Regions from separate parts of the Paenibacillus sp. FSL H8-0048 genome, predicted to be linked through region 3. Evidence: riboswitches for the same ligand, from Rfam matches in the RefSeq annotation. Region 3 holds a riboswitch; each other region holds the start of a gene.
The links. Region 3 has a riboswitch for thiamine pyrophosphate ahead of thiC (phosphomethylpyrimidine synthase ThiC). Riboswitches for the same ligand answer to the same signal wherever they lie in the genome.
Positions count from the first base shown of each region.

Region 1: linked by a shared signal. The riboswitch ahead of NSU18_RS17465 (ABC transporter substrate-binding protein) and the one ahead of thiC (phosphomethylpyrimidine synthase ThiC) in region 3 are both predicted to bind thiamine pyrophosphate.
Region 2: linked by a shared signal. The riboswitch ahead of NSU18_RS05565 (ABC transporter ATP-binding protein) and the one ahead of thiC (phosphomethylpyrimidine synthase ThiC) in region 3 are both predicted to bind thiamine pyrophosphate.
Region 4: linked by a shared signal. The riboswitch ahead of NSU18_RS09570 (thiamine phosphate synthase) and the one ahead of thiC (phosphomethylpyrimidine synthase ThiC) in region 3 are both predicted to bind thiamine pyrophosphate.

Region 1 covers NZ_JBBODF010000001.1:4,120,221-4,125,820, forward strand. The annotation lists gene NSU18_RS17445 (EAL domain-containing protein) at 1-761, opposite strand, end outside; gene NSU18_RS17450 (pyridoxamine 5'-phosphate oxidase family protein) at 911-1,330, opposite strand; gene NSU18_RS17455 (hypothetical protein) at 1,489-1,614, shown strand; gene NSU18_RS17460 (hypothetical protein) at 1,663-3,114, shown strand; TPP riboswitch at 3,186-3,296, shown strand; gene NSU18_RS17465 (ABC transporter substrate-binding protein) at 3,447-4,520, shown strand; gene NSU18_RS17470 (thiamine-binding protein) at 4,573-4,866, shown strand; gene NSU18_RS17475 (ABC transporter permease) at 4,863-5,600, shown strand, end outside.
Region 2 covers NZ_JBBODF010000001.1:1,266,135-1,271,734, reverse strand. The annotation lists gene NSU18_RS05575 (ABC transporter substrate-binding protein) at 1-650, opposite strand, end outside; gene NSU18_RS05570 (ABC transporter permease) at 647-1,423, opposite strand; gene NSU18_RS05565 (ABC transporter ATP-binding protein) at 1,404-2,174, opposite strand; TPP riboswitch at 2,306-2,408, opposite strand; gene NSU18_RS05560 (TetR/AcrR family transcriptional regulator) at 2,475-3,131, opposite strand; gene NSU18_RS05555 (DHA2 family efflux MFS transporter permease subunit) at 3,314-4,834, shown strand; gene NSU18_RS05550 (amino acid ABC transporter substrate-binding protein) at 4,998-5,600, shown strand, end outside.
Region 3 covers NZ_JBBODF010000001.1:4,457,109-4,462,708, forward strand. The annotation lists gene NSU18_RS18875 (DUF438 domain-containing protein) at 1-261, opposite strand, end outside; gene NSU18_RS18880 (DUF1858 domain-containing protein) at 276-503, opposite strand; gene thiC (phosphomethylpyrimidine synthase ThiC) at 666-2,366, opposite strand; TPP riboswitch at 2,518-2,624, opposite strand; gene trxB (thioredoxin-disulfide reductase) at 2,674-3,627, opposite strand; gene NSU18_RS18895 (tetratricopeptide repeat protein) at 3,677-5,125, opposite strand; gene NSU18_RS18900 (ribose-phosphate diphosphokinase) at 5,337-5,600, opposite strand, start outside.
Region 4 covers NZ_JBBODF010000001.1:2,201,846-2,207,445, reverse strand. The annotation lists gene NSU18_RS09595 (S-layer homology domain-containing protein) at 1-77, shown strand, start outside; gene NSU18_RS09590 (GNAT family N-acetyltransferase) at 216-743, opposite strand; gene NSU18_RS09585 (hypothetical protein) at 740-910, opposite strand; gene NSU18_RS09580 (SDR family oxidoreductase) at 1,201-2,073, shown strand; gene NSU18_RS09575 (hypothetical protein) at 2,220-2,756, shown strand; TPP riboswitch at 2,813-2,915, shown strand; gene NSU18_RS09570 (thiamine phosphate synthase) at 3,040-3,666, shown strand; gene thiS (sulfur carrier protein ThiS) at 3,706-3,909, shown strand; gene NSU18_RS09560 (thiazole synthase) at 3,940-4,704, shown strand; gene thiH (2-iminoacetate synthase ThiH) at 4,734-5,600, shown strand, end outside.

The DNA.
Region 1 (5,600 bases), 340 kb from region 3:
TAGCCAGCGCCCACATCATCCAGCGCAACCCGCATCCCCTGCTGGCGGTATTCGGCGAAGATGGCGCGCAGATGCGGAATATCGCTGATCTGCTCCGTCTCCACAACCTCAAATACATAATCCTCCGGATTCTGGTCTAGCCTCCGTATCGCCTCAAAAGTATGCGTAAGACAATACTTGGGATTATAAATAGAAGAGGGCAGGAAGTTAATGAACCGCTTGATGCCTTTGGGCAACAGCTTACTGCCGGTCTCTATCGCCGAGATCCGGGCGGCCCGGTCAAGGAAGGAGTGAAACCCTGTCCGCCGGGCAATCTCAAACAGCTCATAGGGCTGAAAATAACTGCCCTGGGGCAGCGGGCGCAGCAGGAATTCAAAGCCGACAATCTCCTCGCTGAAATTCACAATCGGCTGCATATGGCTGCAAAAATCATGGCTCATAATGATGGACACCAGATTCTCATTGGCGAAGCGGACCTTCAGCTGCTCAAAGGTCAGCCACCGGTCTGGGGCCGCAGAGGCACCTTTACTCTTAACGCATACGGTTAAGGAATCCGCTACGTCCTTAGCCGCCACCAGCATTTCTATAAGCTTCAACAGCTCTTCTTTACAATGATATGGAATGATACAAGTCTTGCTTGTCTGATAACCTTCATAACCGGCATTTCGGATGGTCGCAGCCAGCGGAGCTGAGCAGGGGCGGAGCTTCAGCTCCCCTTGATCCTCAATCGGGTCAATGTCAGCACAATCAACACAGTTCATGGCAATCCCTCCGCCTCATGATGTCGATAACCTGAGGTCATTATAGCATGATTCCTCCGGCACAAGGCACAATGCGGAAAGCCGCAGCAGAAAGAGCCCCTTATGAACCTTGAAGGTTCCTAAGAGGCCCGGATTGCCGGACTATATACTTAAGACTGCCATACCCCATGCCCGCCGTTCTTGCCCATATATTCAATCCGTGAAGGTGACAGCTCAAGAATGACATAATCGGGATCATCCGGCCCCTTGAACCATTTCTCCAGGGACTCATTCCATACCTTAGAGCGCAAGCTGTCGTCCTTCGTTACAGCAACCGTTGCTTCGATCTCCAGTACATCCTTGCCGCCGCCCTGTTCATAGCCGAGCAAGAGACAAGCATTCGGATTATCCTGAAGCTCTTCTACCTTATGAGTCTTGCGGTTAGTTGCCAGATAGATGGACAGCCCGTCATGAAATACTGCCATATAACGCACTTTAGGCTTGTTACCGGCCTCAATCGTGCCGAAGGAACCGAACCTGTTGTCGTCCAGCACCTGTATGATTGTTTTCTCCAGCTCTTTGTTGTCCATTGACGTCACAGCTCCCTTCAAATTCATGTGAATATTAAGTTTATATTCACGTCCACGGTTTGGATTTATGATTAACCTGTGCCTAATATAGTGTACCCTTCCCGTTCATTCTGAATCCCGCCATCTGTTCATAAATTGATTAATAAGGAGTCTTATCCTTGAAAAAACTAATCTGGACCGGCTGGTCCATGGATCATCTGCAGATCGCCCAGACCTCGGGACTTTTGGCCGCTTGTGCCGCGCTGTTATTCGTGCTGAGCGTGACCGCTTGGAGAATAGGGTAAATGTAAACTACAAGGTCCATATTCTGTGAATAAGGATGGAACCCACACATGGCTGAACTGCATTCTGAGCCCACTTTGCATACCGCCTTACTGCAATTCATTTTCCCCTTTTCAATTAAGGCGGAAGTCGATCAAGAGCTGATTGAGAGCCTTCAGGAGGATGGATTTACGCGTTTTTTTCTGGAGAACAAGGAACTGGAACATGCCTATTACGGGGAGAATCACTGTGTATCCCATGAGAAAATGGAGCGCAGCTATCTTCCGTTTGCCGCCCATGTCCTGTTTCCGCGTGAGAAGGACAGGGATTCCTTCCGCCGCTTTTCCCGGGCTAACGATCTGCTGTGCGGGCTGCAAATGCCCTTCCAGACGGTTCCCTTCCGCGTGCTGTCGACCGATGTGTTCCTCTGCCCGTTCGAGCTGGGCTTCCTGACGGTAAGAGTCGCTATTGAGGAGGAGAATCTCCCCTTCAGCATGGTGCTGGAATTCGCCGACCGCTTCCGCAATCTGGAGGATGTAAGTGTTCAGGATGAGCATACTTTCATTCATTGTCATCAGAAGTCTTTTGCCCGGGTGGAGGATTTCGTGTTCAGGCATCTGGCAGCCGGGCTTGAGCCGTATCTCGATCCTGCGGAGACGAACGGCAATTATTTCGAGACCCTGCCCTTCTTCGTCGATGAACGGATGCTGGTGCAGGCCTTCTACGGCGTTAATCTCCCGGAGGACGAGGAAGAGATCAGTGTCGAGCTGCTCTACCGGGCCTCCCAGGTGGACGGTCTGAACATCGACGGCAGCCCCTATATGAGTGCGAGTGATCCGGACTATATCAAGCAGTACACCCGGGAGCACTGCTATAGCCGCTGGGGGCCGGACACCTACTACATGACCAATGAGCAGACCTTCTGCTGCGTGAGCCGGGCGAGGCCGGAGATTGCCGCAGGCTTGATCAGCCAGATGTACGGCGAGTATTATTACGGAATGCTGCTGAGTATTTTCCACAAAATCGTGCTGCTGAAGCTCGCCAACCTCCACTCCCGGCTGCGCATCAACCACGATAACGACGAGATTGAGAATCTGATCTTCCTGATCAACAAATTCTCGGCCAAATTCTACTTCCTGGAGCTGATTTCGCAGTCGCAGGGACGTGAGATTTTTTTTCAGCTGCGTAAGGTGTATGGCAATGATGCCCTGTTCGATGAGGTGAAAATGACGCTGAATGACCTGTTCCAGTATCAGGACAAATTCCAGGCCAAACGGCGGGATACGCTCCTGATGGTGCTCACCGTGTTCACGGTCATCAGCGGGATTTACGGGATGAATCAGGTGATCGAGGATCTGAAGGGACAGATTGACTGGAGCAAAATGCTGGAGTACTCCGCGTTCGAGTATCTGGCTCTGTTCCTGACCTTCTCGGGGATCACCGTCAGTATCGGCCTAACGGTAAGAGAGATCTGGAACGGCATCCGCAGCCGCCGCAAGAAGCGGCATTATACGAGGGATTAAGATATGAGGGTGGACAACGGCGGGACTGCCGTCTATAATACACCGTAAGAACATAGCAATACCCGTGAACTTTATAGAACCAGGGGTGCTGGAATTGGCCGGCTGAGATTGTATCCCACAAGATACTGACCCTTATACCTGATCTGGATAATGCCAGCGTAGGAATCTTCATTCGGCACAGTGCCCCTAAGCGGTACTGAAGCTGAAGTCCCCTCACGCAAGTCACTGGCGTCCCGATCTTCGGGACGCTTTTTTGATTCTAAGGATGTACAGGAATACGGTTTCTGTAAGCTCTGAAGACCAGGGGTTGCTGGAAGGAGAGAGAAAGAGAAATGGGAGTCAAAAAAACAGCACTACTCCTGCTCAGCTCCATGCTGCTGCTTACCGTAGCAGGATGTGGCGGCGGAAACAACAGCGGCAATGCGGGGGCCAGCGCACCTGCTGCAGGAAACAGCACAGCTGCACCTGATGCAGCCGCAGCCGCACCCACGGATGCACCTAAGGCGCTAACCCAGGTTAAGATTGCCCTGGACTGGACGCCAAACACCAATCATACAGGCCTGTATGCTGCCAAGGAGCTGGGTTATTACGCAGAGGAAGGTCTCGACGTACAGATTGTACAGCCCGGCGCTGCCGGGTCCGATACGATGGTCACTTCCGGCGAAGCCCAGTTCGGCATCAGCGCCCAGGAAGCCCTGACTCTGGCCCGTCTGCAGGATGTGCCGCTGGTGTCGATTGCTGCTATCATTCAGCATAATACCTCCGGGTTCGCGGCTCCGAAGGACCGCAATATTAAGACGCCGAAGGATTTCGAAGGCAAAACGTACGGAGGCTGGGGCTCCCCTGCGGAGCAGGCTGCCATGAAAGCGATCATGGACCCCGAAGGCGGGGATGTCTCCAAGGTGAAGCTGGTGAATATCGGCGAAGCGGACTTTTTCACAGCCGTGAAGCGGGATATTGACTTCGCCTGGATCTTCTATGCCTGGACCGGTGTGGAGGCCGAGCTGCGCGGGGAGCCGCTGGATATGCTGTATCTGAAGGATTACGCTCCGCAGCTGGATTACTACACCCCGGTGCTGACGACCAGCGAGAAGGAGATCGCCGAGCATCCTGAAGTGGTGAAGGCCTTCCTGAAGGCTACGTCGAAGGGCTATCAGTACGCTATCGATAACCCGGAAGAAGCTGCGACGGTCCTGTCGGACGCTGTACCAGACCTTGATCCCAAGCTGGTGCTGGCCAGCCAGAAATGGCTTAGCCCGAAATACAAAGACGACGCCCCGCGCTGGGGGGAGCAGAAGCTTGAGATCTGGAAGAATTACGCCGACTGGATGTACGGCCTGAAGCTGCTGGATAAGCCGCTGGATGCGGAGAGTACGTTTACGAATGAATTTTTGCCGGAATCATAATGAACCCGCATGGCGGGAATCTTATACTTAACTTGGAGAGGAAGGATTCATCATGGCTAATACATTGCTCAGCATTCAGGTCATTCCCAAGACACCGAACAACGAGGATTCTATCCCTTATGTGGACAAGGCCATTGAGGTCATTCAGAAGTCAGGCGTGAAGCATCAGGTGAATCCGCTGGAGACCACGATGGAAGGCGAGCTGTCCGAGCTGCTGGATATTGTGCGTGACATGCATGAGGCGCTGATCGCCTCCGGCAGTCCGAGTGTCATCTCACAGATCAAGGTCGCCCATAACCCGGGCGGCATCAGCATGGACAAGCTGACCGAGAAATACCGGCCGTGAGAAGCACCTGGAAGCTAGTGTGGCCGCCCTTTGTGGCGGTCCTCTTTTTTGTCGGGATATGGCAGCTCTCGGTCATGCTGTTTCACATCCCGGCTTACCAGCTGCCCAGCCCCGCGGATATCGCGCGTGAGTCGAAGAACAACGCCTCAGGGATCTGGGAGCACACCGCCGCCACGCTGCGGCTGACCCTGATCGGCTTCCCGGTCGGCACAGGCATCGGCCTGCTCACCGCCTTGCTGCTGCACCTGCTGCCCTGGGTCAAGCGGGCGATCTATCCGCTGCTGATCCTCAGCCAGAATGTGCCCTCCATTGCGCTTGCCCCGCTGCTGATTATCTGGTTCGGCTTCGGTCTGCTGCCCAAAATTATCCTGATCACTCTCGTCTGCTTCTTCCCCGTAGCTGTTGCAGCCATGGGCGGGCTGGCCCAAAGCGACCGGGTGATGCTGAATTATATGAAAATGGCCGGTGCGGGCAAGTGGCAGATCTTCACCCGGCTGGAGCTTCCCGGCTCCCTGCCCTCCCTGTTCTCCGGGCTCAAAATCTCCGCCACCTATGCGGTGATGGGCGCAGTGGTGGCCGAATGGATCGGCGCCGACAGAGGGATCGGCTATTATATGCTGCTGCAGAAGTCCTCTTACCGTGCGGACCGGATGTTCGTGGCCATCGCCATCATCGTGCTGCTAAGTCTCGTGTTATTCGCGCTCATTGCCCTGCTGGAGAGATGGCTGGTGCGC
Region 2 (5,600 bases), 3.2 Mb from region 3:
CCATCTACCCGCCCGGTAGAGAGAGCAGGAATCAGCTCAAAGCCGACATCCACCAGCTTGAGGGAGGAAGGGTCTCCGCCGTCGCTCTTGACCATCGTATTCAGCATCGCTTCATATAACGGAACGGAGGAATATCCGGCTTGTCTGCCTGACAGCTCTCCCGGGCGGGTAATGCCGCTGTCTGCGGCTACCATGAGATGATTCATCGGGTGGCGCACCAGCGCAGCGATCGACTTGACCGGAATCTGCTCGCCACGTGCCATCAATACCTGCGGCTGATAGCTGAGTGCCAGATCCACCTTTCCCGCCGCCACCAGCTTCAGTGCATCATTGGTATCGGCCGGCATCTGAATCTCAACTTCCAGACCTTCCGCAGCGAAATAACCTTCAGCCTCTGCCGCGTACAAAAAAGAGTGAACAGCATTGGGGTACCAGTCTAGCATAATCGTAAGTTTATGGGCTCCATCTTTAGCCTCAGCCCCTGCCCCAGAGGTGGCGGTAGTAACAGCCGGAGAGCCGGAGGCCGCCGGACTATTCGTATTGGCGCAGCCTGCCAGGACAGGCAGCATACAGAGCAGCAGAACGGACAGCAGCATGGCTGGCCTTGAGATTGCATGGTACAGATAACGGGTATAGCGGATAGTAGTCATGAATAACGTCCTCTTTTCTTCAGAATAAACTTCTCCAGCGCGGCGACTGCCAGAAACAGCAGGATACCGAGTATAGATAACAAGACAACAGCAGCGAACATCTTGGCGGTCTGGAGATTCCCGGCCATTCTGCGGCTGAAATAGCCCAGCCCTTCGCTGCCCCCAAGCCATTCCCCGATCGTTGCGCCAATCACACAGTACACTGCCGACAGCTTTAGACCGGAGAAAAAAGAGGGCAAAGCCAGCGGAACGCCCACCTTCCTTAGAATCTGCCAGCGGTTCGCGCCGTACGTCAGCAGCAGCTCCCGGTAGGCGTCTGTATTCTTGGACAAGCCATCATAGGTGCCAATGACCACCGGAAAGAAAGCGGTCAGGAAGACAACGGCGACCTTGCTCCATAAGGTGTAGCCGAACCACATGATGAACAGGGGCGAGAGGGCGATCAGCGGAACCGTCTGGCTGATAATCAGCAGCGGATACAGCGCCTTGGCCAGCGGACTGAACAGGTGCATGGCGATTCCCAGCAGGCTGCCGCAAATCACCGACAATGCGAAGCCTGTGAGTACCTCCAGCAGTGTAGCAGGCAGATGCACCCCGAATAACAAGCGGCGTTCCTCCAGTAAGGCCTTGCAGATGGCGGACGGAGCCGGAAGGATGAAGGGAGGAGCCAGCCCCAGGCAGGCTACAGTCTCCCAGACCGCAAGCGTCAGCAGAGCGAGAAGGACTGCTGGAGCGTAATGCTGGAGCAATCTTCTAGGGGCGGCGGTTCTCATATAGCTTCAGCTCCAATTCCTGGCGCAGGGCGGCGAACTGCGGTTCATAGTTCAGACTGTGATGGCGCGGACGGGGGAGGGCGGTTGAGAATTCCTGCATACCGCTGCCCTCCCGGCCAGTCATTAGATAGATTCTGTCACTAAGCAGGAGCGCCTCCTCCAGATCATGGGTGATGAACAGCACTGTCTTGTCCAGCTCCGCCCATAACTCCAGCAGCCAGCGCTGCAGCGAGCGCTTCGTAATGGCATCAAGCGCCCCGAACGGCTCATCCAGCAGCAGCAGGTCATTCCCGGCCGCCACGGTGCGGAGGACAGCCACACGTTGGCGCATTCCGCCGGACAACTCCTGCGGATAAGCTCCTTCGGTCCCGTCAAGGCCGAAGCGCTGCAGCAGGGTGCGGATCTCGGCCATAGCGGCTGCTTTGGGACGGCTGCGCTTGAGCTCCCAGGGCAGCAGACAATTGTCCATTACGGTCCGCCAGGGTAGGAGGAGATCCTGCTGCGGCATGTAGGCGACACTGCCCAGTCTCTTCGCTGCTGCAGCGGACTCGGCTCCGTTCAGCATAATCCTGCCGCTGCCGGGCTCCAGCAGACCGGCGATGATTTTGAACAAGGTGCTTTTGCCGCATCCGCTTCCGCCTACGACAGATATGAATTCGCCGCGCTGCACATTCATGGATAGCCCTGAGAAGACGGGGGTCCGGGATGAACCGGTCCCGAAGGCATAGGACAGATTGCTAATGTTGATCATAAGACTATGTATGAAGCCTCCTCGGATTGAAATATTTACTGCGCTGAACACCAAAAAGCCCCATTCATTCCCGGAGGCAATGAATGGGGCGGAAGGTACAGTCAGCTGCGGCCCTGTGACGGGAACCACTGATACATTCTGCTCCACTTCCCTCCGCTGGTATGATCCAGATCAGGTTCAAAGGGTCCGGAGCTTAAGCTCCGTCTCAGTCGGCCGACTCCCCTAGTGAATAATGCTGCTATTGAATTCGTAATTGCTACTTAATATACCACAAATTCCCCTCTTGTAAAGAGCAGGCGGTCAGCGTTTTGCCAGTCCGGTCACGAACAAAGCGACGATGCCCCTGGAGATGTCCAGCTTGGAGGAGTGGTGCCGCTTCTGCTCATACAGGTACAGATCGGGACTGAGGACAGAGATTAAGGCCGTAGCCGCAAAGGCCGGATCAATGTCAATAATCTCACCGCCCGCCGCAGCACGCTGCAGCAGCTCTGTCATCATCACCCCCAGCCGCTGGAAAAAAGGATGCTCAAACTGGGTCAGCTGCTTCTTGCCGGTGAACTCGGCTTTGATCATATTCAGCAGCTCGGCATATTGCTCAATGAAATCGGCAATCTGCTCAATGCTGCTCTGCAGCTGAGCTAGCGCCGGAGCTTCACCGGCACTGGCAGCGACCTGCTGCTCCAGACTGGACAGGAATTGATCTGCGCTGCCCTTCAGCAGGGCAGAACAGATCTCACCCTTGTCCGTGAAACGGCGGTACAGGGAGCCTTGCCCTATACCTGCCCGCTTGGCAATGCTGTACATGCTGACCGCCTCAAGTCCGCTCTCGGTGAATAACTGGCGGGCAGCTTCAAGAATCCGCTGTACATAAGGATCGGCGGACTCCGGAGGGGAGGATTCTATGGCTTGCGGAGCTGACGGAGGAAGCAGTGCAGCATCGGTGTCTGGCTTGTTCATGAGGACCCCTTTCAGAAATGAATCAGTGATTTACAGAAAAACAAATAAAAGAATTGACACAACGGACAATTGTCCGTAGACTATGAATTGCAATTACGGACAGTTGTCCGTTCACTCATTATATAGAACAATCTGCCCGCAGGTCAATGTAGAACGCGGACAGCTTTAGGAGGAGAAGAGACATGGATCAGACCTTGAAGCAGGAAGCCGATTTCCGGCTGTCCAGCATTCTGGTTCCGCTGCTGGCCATTATTGCAGGCGTATTTATGGTTGTGCTGGACAGTACGGCAATGAATGTAGCCTTGTCCAGGCTGGTAGTGGATTTCAAGACGGATCTGCATACACTGCAGTGGGTAGTTACGGGTTATATGCTGGCTCAGGCTTCCGTTATCCCGTTGTCAGGCTGGCTGTCTGACCGGTTCGGAGCCAAGAAAGTCTTCCTGACGGCGGTCATTGTGTTCACGATAGGCTCGATTCTGTGCGCTACACCAAGCAGCGCCGAATGGCTGATTGTGTTCCGGGTCATTCAGGGACTTGGCGGCGGCTGTGTGCTCCCTGTCGGGATGGCCTATGTGTACAGACTTGCTCCCAAAAGTAAGGTTGGCGTAGTCATGGGCATTATGGGCATTCCCGTTCTGTTCGCACCGGCTATTGGTCCGGTATTGTCGGGCTGGCTGGTTGAATACCATTCCTGGCGCTGGATCTTTCTCATTAATATTCCAATTGGCATCATTGCGGTGCTGATTGGACTGCGCAAGCTGCCGAATGCGGCGAAGAACAGCGTGCCCGGCATGGATAAGTTCGGTATGGTTCTGGGTCCGCTGGCCTTTGCTTCGTTAACCTACGGGGTTAGCCAGGGCGCCCAGAGCTGGACCTCCGAGAAAACGCTGATCGGGCTGCTGCTGGGCGCTGTGGCGCTGATCGCTTTTGTCATCGCAGAGCTGCGCTCCAAGACACCGCTGCTGGAGCTGCGGATTCTGAAGTCCGTAGATTTCACGACAGGAATCATCGTGCAGTGGATCGCCCAGTTCGGCTTATACGGCGCGTTATTCCTGCTCCCGCAATTTCTGCAACAGGCCCGCGGCTTCGGTGCATTTGATACCGGTCTGACGCTGCTGCCGCAAGCGATCGCTTCCGGGCTGATGATGCCGATTGCCGGGATACTGTTCGACCGGATCGGTGTGCGCTGGCTCGTGGTCTGCGGCCTTAGTCTGGTCTCCGGGGCGTTATTCCAGTATTCGCATGTAGACCTTACCACGCAGAGCCGGGACCTGATCCTTCCGCTGATCATGTGCGGGGCGGGCATGGGGATGATGATGATGCCGATGAACACGCATCTGCTCAACAAGGCGCCTAGCCACCTGGTGAACCGGGTAACCTCGCTGACGAACTCGATGCAGCAGGTAATTACTTCGCTGGCCGTTTCGACGCTGGTTACCATTCTGACCGCAAGAACAACGGCGCGTGGCATAGAGATGCAGGAAGCGGCGGCGGCTGCCGGGAAAAGTTCCGCAGGCGCTTCACAGCAAGCGTTGCTGCTGGCTAAGCAAACCGTATTATCGCAGGGCTTCGCGGACACGTTCCACATTATGATGTTTGTCGCGCTTGGCGGTGCGGTCCTTGGACTGCTGCTGCGCCGGGGCCGCCATTCTGGAACAGAACGTTCTAAGGAGAAGGCAACGCCAGAAATCATGCACGTATAGTAATACCCATATAGAAGCAGAGCTTATGTTGTCCATAGAGCAGCGATTCTCCTTTTCCGGGAGGGTCGCTTTTTGTGTTGCAGGAGCAGAATTTGGGGCAAGCTAAGCTATGGGAAATCAATATACGGTGTCTATAAAGAAGATACGAGAGGGGATTCATCGAATGAAAAAACTTAGTCTGACTATTATGCTGCTCCTGACCATAGTCACGGCTGCGGCTTGCGGAAGCAACAATAATGACAAGACAGCAACGGGCGGCAATACCGGGGCTGAACCTACGGCAGCGGCTACAGAGGGCGCAGCTTCCGGGCAGCAGAATAGTCTGGAGGCCGTCAAAGCCAGCGGCAAGCTGCGCATCGGAACAGAAGGAACCTACGCACCGTTCACCTTCCATGATGCGGACGGCAAGCTGACGGGCTTCGATGTCGAGATTGCCGAGGAAGTGACCAAGCGTTTGGGTGTGAAGCCGGAGTTCATTGAGACACAGTGGGACGGAATTTTTGCCGGGATGGATGCGAAGCGCTTCGATGTGATCTTCAATGAAGTCTCCATTACCGATGAGCGTAAAGTGAAATATGATTTCTCCGATCCGTATATTGTCTCCAAGGCTGTGCTGATCGTTCCTGAAGATAATCAGGATATCAAGACCTTCGCTGATCTGAGGGGTAAAAAAGCCGGCCAGTCGCTCACCAGCAACCTCGGCAAAATCGCCACAGACAACGGTGCCGAGATCGTATCCACCGAGGGCTTCAATCAGGCGATTGAT
Region 3 (5,600 bases):
AATTGAGCCTTTGAAAATGGCCGTATGCACGGAGCAGAGGCGCTGTACTTCCTCTACCGGAATGCCTTCCTCGGTCATCAGGGAGTGCTCCATGGCGGAGATTTCCTCCACCGTAACATCGCCTACCGCCTCTTCAAAACGCGCCTTAACCTCCTCCACGCTTTTGCCTGCATGCAGCTCCTTGATGATCTCTCTCAGCATAGCCTGGCGGCGCGTCTGTTCCGGAATATCGACCTCGCGGTTATTAATCAGTTCGCTCATCGTAATCTCCCCTTCTATTCTATAATCTCGAAACCATGCCGCTGAAAGGCCAGCCGAACGGTTTCCAGCTCTATTTTCTTTAATTTCATTCCTTTGGACAGGGTCATGAATCGTCCTGCAGTCTGCAGCATTCCAGGCTTCGCAATATCACGAAAACCCAGCTCCACCATGATCTCAACAATTTCCGGGTGCCTGGTTACCAGCTCAAAGACCGATTCATCCAGCTTCAACGCTATGCTCATCCTTTTGCACACCTCACTAATGAGAATTCTTCTCAACTTCAGCTTAGCATAGGGTACAGGGGTGGATTGTGATTGTAATCACTAACTACAAAAAGACTATCCCCGCAAGCCACTCAGCTTGGGGGATAGCCTAAGAATGTTATGATTCCGCTGTATTAGCAGCTAAGTTACAGTAATTTGCTCCACCCTATGGAAATTACGGATATCATGCGAAATCCGCATGCTGCAGAATTTAGGGCCGCACATCGAGCAGAAATGCGCTTGCTTGGCCCCCTCCGAAGGAAGGGTCTCATCATGATACGCGAGCGCCCTTTCCGGGTCGAGGGAGAGATGGAACTGGTCGCGCCAGCGGAACTCGAACCGCGCCTTGGACAGGGCATTGTCCCGGTCCTGCGCTCCCGGATGCCCCTTGGCGAGGTCTGCGGCATGTGCAGCAATTTTATAGGTAATGACTCCTTCGCGCACATCATTCTTGTCAGGCAGGCCTAAATGCTCCTTAGGAGTGACATAGCACAGCATCGCCGTTCCGAGCCCCCCGATCATCGCTGCTCCGATGGCCGATGTGATGTGATCATAGCCGGGTGCAATATCCGTAGTCAGCGGCCCAAGCGTATAGAAAGGAGCTTCCCGGCAAATCTCAAGCTGCTTGTCCATATTCTCCTTAATCTTGTGCAGCGGCACATGCCCCGGACCTTCGACCATGACCTGAACATCGTGCTTCCAGGCTAGCAGCGTCAGCTCTCCCAGCGTCTCCAGCTCGGCGAACTGAGCTTCGTCATTGGCATCGGCGATAGAGCCGGGACGCAGGCCATCCCCCAGAGAGAAGGCCACATCATACGTCTTCATAATCTCACATATATCTTCGAAGTGTGTGTACAGAAAGTTCTCCTGCTGATGGGCCAGGCACCAGGCGGCCATAATCGAACCGCCCCGGGATACGATGCCGGTCATTCTCCGGGCAGTAAGCGGAATATAGCGCCGCAGCACCCCTGCATGAATAGTGAAGTAATCCACCCCCTGCTCCGCCTGTTCAATCAGGGTGTCACGGTAGAGCTCCCAGGTTAAGTTCTCGGCTATGCCGTTCACCTTCTCCAGCGCCTGGTATAAGGGCACTGTACCGACCGGCACAGGAGAATTGCGGATAATCCACTCCCGGGTAGTATGGATCTTGGAGCCGGTGGAGAGATCCATAATGGTGTCAGCCCCCCAGCGGGTTGCCCAGCGCATCTTCTCCACTTCCTCTTCTATAGAAGAAGTGACCGCAGAATTTCCGATGTTCGCATTGATCTTCACCAGGAAGCTACGGCCGATAATCATCGGCTCACTCTCCGGGTGATTGATATTGGCCGGAATAATAGCACGGCCCGCAGCCACTTCATCCCTTACGAACTCCGGCCGGATATTCTCCCGGATCGCAATATACTCCATTTCCGGCGTGATGATCCCTTGCCTTGCATAATGCAGCTGGGTCACATTACAGCCTGTATAGGCCCGCCGGGGATTCCTGCTCAGTCCTGGACAAGCTTCAGCGGCAGTCCCGTCTCTGCGGATTCCATTATCCTCCGGCCGGACCGCCCTTCCGGTGTATTCCTCCGAATCACCGCGCTCCGCGATCCAGCTTGAACGGTGCGGCGGCAGCCCCCTCCTAATATCTGTCTCCTCTGCGGCATCCGTGTAAATACCGCTTGTGTCATAGACACGCAGCGGAGCATTCTCCTCTTCCCCGGCAACGCCTTCGGTTCTGCTAAGGCTGATCTCCCGCATCGGAACCCGGATATCCGGGCGTGAGCCCTCCACATACACTTTACGGCTTGCGGGGAATCCGGACAGATCCACCTCTTCGTTCTTACCCGTTCCTGTCATTTCAATCTCCTCCTCTTCGTTCTGTACAATCATCAGATAAGAGGTTACGCAGCAGATTGAGCTGAAGAATCTATAGATTCTTACAAATCAAAAAGCCGCTCCACCTGGAGCGGCTTTATTAAAGGAACAGCCAAATAAGACTGTATTCAAAAAAGGTCCGACTCCACTTTCCTACGCTGGTATAATCCAGATCAGGTTCAAGGGTCCGGAAATTCAATTTTCCCGTCTCAGCCTATTCAGGCTCCCCTAGTGGGTATCTTATCTAATTAAATACATTTTACCTGTGCGGGTAATTCTTGTAAACCCGTTATTTGTCCAGCGATTCGCTCCAGTCGTGCACCATCGTGCCTTCCAGGAACTTCTCGGCATCCATGGCGGCCATACAGCCGGTTCCCGCTGCCGATATCGCTTGACGGTAACGGGTATCCTGCACATCACCGCAGGCGAATACACCAGGGATATTGGTCTCGGTGGTACCCGGGTTCACCACGATATAGCCGTTAGCATCCGTATTGATCTGCCCGCCCAAGAAGGCTGTGTTCGGCGTGTGTCCAATGGCTACGAACACACCGTCTGCCTCTACCAGCTCTGTCTGACCTGTCTCATTATTAAGCACTGTAAGGCCCTTCACTCCGGTCTCTCCTACTGTTACCTCAACAGGTGTGCGGTTCAAGGCCCAGGCTACCTTGCTGTTGTCACGGGCCCTGTCCTGCATGATCTTCGAGGCACGCAGCTCAGGACGGCGGTGAACCAGCGTTACGCTGGACGCAAAGCGGGTCAGGAAGCTGGCTTCCTCCATGGCGGAGTCTCCGCCGCCGACGACGACAATCTTTTTATTACGGAAAAAGAAGCCGTCACAGGTCGCACAGGTGCTGACCCCGCGTCCCACATTCTCCTGCTCGCCCGGGATGCCCAGATATCTTGCAGAAGCCCCGGTTGAAATAATAACGGACTCTGCTTCCAGTACACCCATCCCGTCCACGGTTACCTTGAACGGGCGCTGTGAGAAGTCCACCGACTCCACCCAGCCGTTCTTGAATTCAGCGCCAAAGCGTTCCGCCTGCTTGCGCATATTGTCCATCAGGTCAGGACCCAGAATCCCTTCAGGGAAGCCTGGAAAGTTCTCCACTTCTGTCGTCGTTGTCAGTTGTCCCCCAGGCTGCAAGCCTTCAATTACCAGCGGGCTCAGATTCGCACGCGCCAGATAAATCGCGGCAGTCAGCCCTGCCGGGCCTGTTCCGATTACAATCGTTTTGTACATTACATTGGCCTCCTTACAAGTAGGTGTGTGTCTTAGAACAAAAGTAGCTTCAAATACGGGTAGTGGACGGCGAGAAGCCGCCGGTTCCGGGCAGTATCCCCTTGGGTCCGGGAGCAGCCGCAGGCTCCTGCTCTTCGCCGGGCGAACCGCCGGCTTCATTCAGGTTCTCCCCGATCAGCCGCTGAAGGCTGAATAACGCCGCCTCCTGCAGTCGGTCCTCCTGCAGCGGCTCCTGCTCCAGAACCCCGCGCAGCACCTCGGACATCTCTTCGTCCTCAATCCAGCGGAGCGCCTCGGTCACCTGAAGCTTCGTAGCGGAATCGCCGTAGCGCAGTGCCCAGAAGAACGAGGCCCGCAGCAGCGGATTATTCCGCACTTCTTCAGTGAACCTGCCCGTATTCCCCTTCCACTGCTTCAGCTGCTCCTGGAAGGGCAGCTGATAATTATAGCTGACAGAAGGCATAGGGTGTCCTTCTGCCCGGGCCTGCTGGAGCTGGGACAGGAAGAACGCCGGGACAGCGGAAGCAGGGTCCAGCTTGGCTGCCTGTCTCCAGCAGCGCAGCGCCTCATCATGTCTTCCGCTATTGCATGCCGCTGCCGCGCAGTAATGATACAGGCCGGCGTCTGCGGCGACCTCCTCGTCCTTCAGCAGACGGCGGAAATGGCTGTAAGCAGCGGTATGCCGGCCCAGGATACCCATAGTTGTAGCCATTTTGAATACATGCTCCTGATGGAACGGCACCGTTGCTTCAAGCGTCCCCAGCAGCGTCTCAAGCTGCTCCTTGTCCCCTGCATACTGCAGGAAGATGGCCATATTGCACAGAGCATGCAGATTGCCGGGGTCCTGCTTCAATACCTCGTTGAGACATTCCTTCGCCTTGGCGAACCGGCCCATATAGAAATGGGCGAGTGCCAAATTATTGTGCGCAGCCAAAAAATCCGGGGTGCCCGCAGTGATCTCCTCCAGCAGCTCTACAGCCTGAGGAAACTTGCCCTCCTCCAGCAGACTGCGCGCCCGGTCATGCTCTACGACTCCCTCACGGCTGCGGATACGCACCAGCGGAGCAGGCCGGTTCAGCTCATATTGCAGCAGCTCCATCAGTTCTTCGGATTCGGTCATGAACTCGCCGTTAGCATCCTCTTCCAAGTAAGTGACCAGCGAACGCTCCGCCTCTTCAAAGCTTTCCATATTAGCGAAGTTATTAGCCATGTAGAAATGGCATTCCGTCATAGCGGGGTCGATCTTCTCCAGAACATGGATAAGAATCTCGTTAGATGCGGTATAATTGCCCATCTCAGATAATATACCCGCCATATTGCAATGATTCACCGGATTGTCCGGCTCATATTCAACAGCTTTGCGAAAATTTCTTAATGCCTTATCATATTGAAAGCGGTCCAGCGACCGAACGGCTCTTTCAAAGAAAAAATTGGCATCCAGAGTGACCGGAATGACATTACTGTTCTCCGCGACATTCTCTGAAGTTCTCTCAATCATGGAAGCAAGGCACCTCCCTTTTGTCAGCTTCCCTAGCCTTACACCTTACCTGATCGTTTCCATTTATGGTCTCGGCTGTCTTCTTCACACAGTATACCACATGTGGCAACGAGATTCTCAATCTCAAGAGAGTGCTGACGGGAGGAAAAAGCTTGGAATAATGCAGCCTTAGGGCCTGCTCACATCTCATTCACAAAAAAAGACGCGGGAGTTAAATCCCCGCGTCTCTGAACAGCTTATCTATGGAACCGCCCTCGATGATAATGCGCGTGGCCTCAGCCAGCATGGGGGCTACCGAGAGCACTGCGAATCTGCTGGAATGCTTGTCCGGCAGGGCAATGGAATCGGTAATGACAATCTCGTCAATATTGGGATGGTCCATCCGCGCAAGCGCATCTCCGGAGAACAGTCCGTGTGTAGCACAGACGATGCTGTTCCGCGCACCCCGCTCCTTCAGGCCCTCCACCACATTGAC
Region 4 (5,600 bases), 2.3 Mb from region 3:
AGGCTATTCTGAATACGTCAATGAAGGTTACGGGAACAGGCAGAGTTCTGGATGTAATTGTGAAAGAAGATGAATAGAATCCTGAATGAAAAGTTGCTCTTCTAAAGGGCGTCATGCGGAGCATAGAAGAATGTATGCGACAAACCGAATATATTTAGCATGATGATGCTCCTTAAGTGTAGCATAAGGTCTCAGCATCTCTCCCCAGTCTGGTTCTATATCCCGTTATGCCCCAGGTACTCCCGGTCCAGTATTGCATAGAAGTATTGGTTGACCCACTGGTTGTTCCAGTGTATTTCTTCCCGGAATACGCCCTCGCGGACCATGCCTAACCTGTCCAGTACCTTGATGGATGAGGTATTGTATTCATTGCACATAGCCACGACTCTGTGGGCCCTCCATTCTTTAAAAGCAAGCTTCAAGGCCAGCTGAGCCGCTTCGGTGCAGTAGCCTTGCCCCCGGTATTCAGGGAAAAGGCTGTAGCCCAGCTCCCAGCTCTCGCGCTCTTTTACATACCAGTGCAAATGCACTTCACCTGCAGGGGGTGCCTCCGGGGAGGCGAGCCGGATCACGAATTGTTTGTACCAGTCGCTATGGATTCGTTCCGCCACGGTCTTCCGGACTGCCTCCTTGTCGGTTGGAATCATATCCTCGAAGGGCCAGAGTGAGGCGTTGGTTTCAAGCGTTGTGATGAAATCGATATCGTCCGGGGTGACCGGAGAGAGTGAAATTCTTGCGTTCATTTTGCAAAACCTCCTGTTAGTATGATTTCGATCCTACAGATGTCACTATGCTGTGTTATGGTGCCGAAGCGGCCATTAACAATCCCGATGCTTGTATGATGCAGCGACGGCCGTCCGGTTCCATCGATTACCGTTCCGTTCACCAGCAAGAAGCGCTCATTTCCCATGATAGAAGCGTCCCCTCCGTTAAGGTAGTTGTCGTTCCTCACCAAGTATAGGGCTTTCCCCTTAGCGGATATAGATAATATTCTCTTTGGAAACGTTCGTTGCATACTGTACTAACGTCCCGCTAGAGGTGCCGGTGAATGAAGATTAGCTGTTTGGGCGGCTGCCAAGTGTGGTAAGTAACATAACGTACAGCCAAGCAGGCACACTGCCTGATGCATAAACACCAGACCTTAAGCCATGCTAACATGATCAATCAACATTACTGTGGACAGCGAAAGGAGAATGGATTATGCCAGACACTAACAAACAACCTGTCAAAACCCTGCCCCCGCAGGTACAGGATCAGCGCCCCGGAATTGAGAGTGAGATGAACCCGCTCCCGGAGTTTGAGACCCCGGCGTACAAGGCCGCAGGCAAGCTGCTGGGCAAGGTCGCGCTTATTACCGGAGGCGACAGCGGGATCGGGCGTGCGGTTGCCGTTCATTTTGCCAAGGAGGGCGCGGATGTGGTGATCTCCTACTTGAACGAGCATGAGGATGCGGAAGAGACCAAGCGCCAGGTGGAGCAGGAGGGCAGAAAGTGTATTCTGATCGCCGGGGACATCGGGGACGAATGCTTCTGTCAGAGCTTGATTCGTCAAACGGTTGAAGGACTCGGCAAGCTTGACATCCTAATCAACAATGCGGCGGAACAGCATCCGCAGGACCATATTGAGGACATCACAGCGGAGCAGCTGGAGCGCACGTTCCGGACGAATATTTTCTCCATGTTCTATCTGACCAAGGCAGCCATGCCTCATCTTAAAAAAGGCGCTACGATCATTAACACCACTTCCATCACGGCGTATCGCGGCAGCCCGCAGCTGCTGGACTATTCGTCCACCAAGGGAGCGATTCTCAGCTTCACCCGTTCGCTGTCGATGAATCTGGCCGATAAGGGCATCCGCGTGAACGCGGTAGCGCCCGGACCGATCTGGACCCCGCTGATTCCGTCAACCTTTGACGCGAAGAAGGTCAGTGAGTTCGGCGGCACCCAGCCGATGAAGCGCCCGGGACAGCCTGAAGAGCTGGCACCGGCGTATGTATACCTGGCCTCGGACGATTCCTCCTATGTGAGCGGACAGGTGATGCATGTGAACGGCGGCGAGGTTGTCAACGGCTGATGGGTGCGGGATGCAGATTTGTGTGCAACATATAACTTCTATTGTAAAAAGCCTAACCGCTTGCCGGCAGGCTTTTTTTCTGCGCTTGTAACTATTACAATATATTTCCGTCTATTTAGATAATTGGATATGAAAAGGGGATTGGGATGCTTAGAAAAAAAGGATTCATTCTATCGGCAGCGGGGATTTTTGTTTTTCTGGTAGTGTTCATTTATTTGACTCCTTTTGCAGGGAGACTTGTGGCAAATACAAGGTTGGAAGGATATGCAAAAAGCATTGGGATTAGAATTACACAGGAATCGCCGCCGCTACCCCTTGTTACTTCCGGTAAAACCCAAATTCCAGTTACCCAAGGCAGCTATTGCTGGGGGAATTTAGGATGTGCGGATTATACAGGAGGACAATCCATGGTACAGGGGGTTACTCCCACTGTTATAGCCTCTGGGGGGAAGATCGATGTTGCTTTTACTTATAAACCGGCACCCGATGAGGTAAACGTTCAGCAATTTGTCGATGATAAAGAAGTGCAAATTCCATTGAAGAACGGCTCTTTTAATGCTCCAAAAGAACAAGGCGTTTATTACTACGGCATATCAGCATTCTGGACAACCGAGGATGGTAAATTTTCAGAAGGGAGTTCATCTGTGGTTTTTGTAATTGAAGTAAAATCTACGAAAGAATAGCTCTAACAGGAATTATATGCTAATATACAACAAGCAAGACGAAACAACCGCATATGAACGATCACTAGGGGTGCCGCAAGGCTGAGACGGGCGTAGTTGTCCGGACCCTTTGAACCTGATCTGGTTTATACCAGCGTAGGGAAGTGGAGAACGAATATTGCAGCGGGGTACACGGCTCATCCCGGTATTCCTGCTTATATTCCAGACTGCTTCCTTATGGGAGTGGTCTTTTTTGTGTTGGCGCGCGGTTTAGAATGAGCTGGAACAGACGGGAGGGGAAAGAGTGTTGTATGAGATTCATGCGGTCTCGGACGGGCGGCTACAGCCTGAAGCGCTGGCGGAATGGGCCGTTGCGGTACATTCTATGGTGGATTATATCCATCTCCGCGAAAAAGCCATGTCCGCCCGCGAATTGCTGGCGGCGGCACAGCAGATGCTTCAGTCCGGGGTTCCGTCTTCGAAGCTGGTCATTAATGACCGGATCGATGTTGCCCTGGCCGCCGGGGCAGGCGGTGCACAGTTAGCCTGGCATAGCCTTCCGCCAGCCGCAGTGCGCGGCCTTGCACCCGGCCTGCGGATCGGCAGATCGGTCCACTCGCGGGAAGAGGCGGCGGAGGCTGGAAGGCAGGGAGCAGACTTCTGCCTCTACGGGCATGTGTTCCCTACGGCCTGCAAGCCCGGACAGCAGGCACGGGGACTTGCGCAGCTGGCCGAGGCTGTCCGCTGGAGCCGCATACCGCTGATTGCGCTCGGCGGGATTACCCCGGGCAATGCCGGAGCGGTGCTGGCTGGGGGGGCGGCTGGCATTGCGGTCATGTCGGGGATCTGCGGAGCCCCAGATCCGGTGGCAGCGGCCTTGGCCTACAGGGCAGCGGTTCACAGGGTGGCAGAGCAGTCTTGTAACCCATGAGATGGATCAAGTAAAAGGCGCGGCAGGAGGTGAACAGACATGATCGTGACCGTTAACGGGAAGAGGCACAGGCTCGAAGAGAGCTGCCGGACACTGGAGGATCTGCTGGCCCGGCCCGAGTGGGCCGGTAAGCTGGTAATTGTCGAGCTGAACGGTGAACTTGCCGGCAGAGAGGTTTATGGAGAGACACTGCTTAGCGAGGGGGACCGGGTGGAGCTGGTTCATTTTGTAGGCGGAGGCTAAACACAAAGACTTATCCCAGGAGGCGTTAAGATGCAAGATCCATTGATGATTGGCGGCGTGACTCTAACCAGTAGACTATTCATTGGCACCGGAAAATACAGCCGTAACACCCTCATTCCCGAGGTCATTACGCGATCAGGCTCACAGGTTATTACCGTTGCCCTGCGCCGGGTAGACCCGGAGAGCAGTGACAATATTGTCAGCCATATTCCTTCCCATATGACCTTGCTGCCTAATACCTCAGGTGCGCGCACCGCAGAAGAGGCGGTACGGATTGCCCGGCTGGCGAGATCGGCGGGGCTGGGCAACTGGGTGAAGATTGAGGTCATCAACGACCAGAAATATTTGCTGCCGGATAACATGGAGACGATCCGGGCGACCGAGGTCCTTGCAGCAGAGGGCTTCGTGGTGCTTCCGTACATGAGTCCTGATCTGTCCGCTGCCCTGCGGCTGAAGGCAGCGGGGGCTGCGGCTGTGATGCCGCTAGGGGCACCGATCGGGTCCAACCGCGGGCTGCAGACCAAGGAGCTGATCCGGATTCTGATCTCCGAGACGGATCTGCCGGTGATCGTGGATGCCGGAATCGGCAGACCGTCCGAGGCGGCTGAGGCGATGGAGATGGGCGCTGCTGCGGTCCTGCTCAATACAGCGATTGCCACCGCTTCAGATCCGCTGCTGATGGCAGAAGCCTTCCGCGCTGCGGTATCCGCAGGGCGCAAGGCTTATCTTGCCGGACTGGGGCCTGTAGAAGAGACGGCGGCAGCCTCTTCACCGTTGACCGGGTTCTTGGCCTGACAGATGGAATAGGGAGGAGAGGAACGGTTATGAGCTTTTATGAGACGATGACCCGGCTGGAGCAGCTTCCTTACGGGACGCTATGGAGCCGGTATACGGCAGAGGATGTGAAGCGCGCGCTTCGTGCAGAGCAAGTCGATGAAGAGGGGCTGATGGCCCTGCTGTCACCGGCAGCGGAGCCTTATCTGGAGGAGATGGCACAGAAGGCGCACCGTTTAACGCGTACGCATTTCGGCCATGTGATGCAGTTGTTCACACCTATGTATCTGGCTGATTTTTGCGTGAATCACTGCACGTATTGCAGCTTCAGTTCTATTTATGATTTTCCGCGCAAAAAACTGACGCTGGAACAGGTCGCCCGGGAAGCAGAGACCATCGCAGCCACGGGCCTGCGCCACATTCTGATACTGACCGGAGAATCCCGGAGGGACAGTCCGGCTGGTTATGTGAGAGACTGCGTGGATGTGCTGCGCGGATACTTCTCCTCCGTCAGCATTGAGGTGAATCCGCTCTCGACAGCCGAATATGCTGAGCTCAGAGAAGCCGGCGTGGACGGTCTGACGCTCTATCAGGAGGTCTACCACCAGGAGACTTATCGTACGCTGCATGTAAAAGGCCCCAAACGCGTCTACCGCAACCGGCTGGATGCTCCCGAGCGGGGCTGTGAGGCCGGCTTTCGTTCAGTAAATATCGGGGCCCTGCTCGGCATGTATGAATGGCGGCAGGAGGCGCTGGCCACTGCGCTGCATGCGAGGTATCTGCAGGACAAGTACCCGGAATGCGAAATCGGGTTGTCGACGCCCAGATTCCGTCCTTACTTAGGCGAATTCAACCCCGCAAGCGACGTAACCGACCGGGCGCTGGTGCAGATCATCCTGGCGTACCGTCTATTCCTG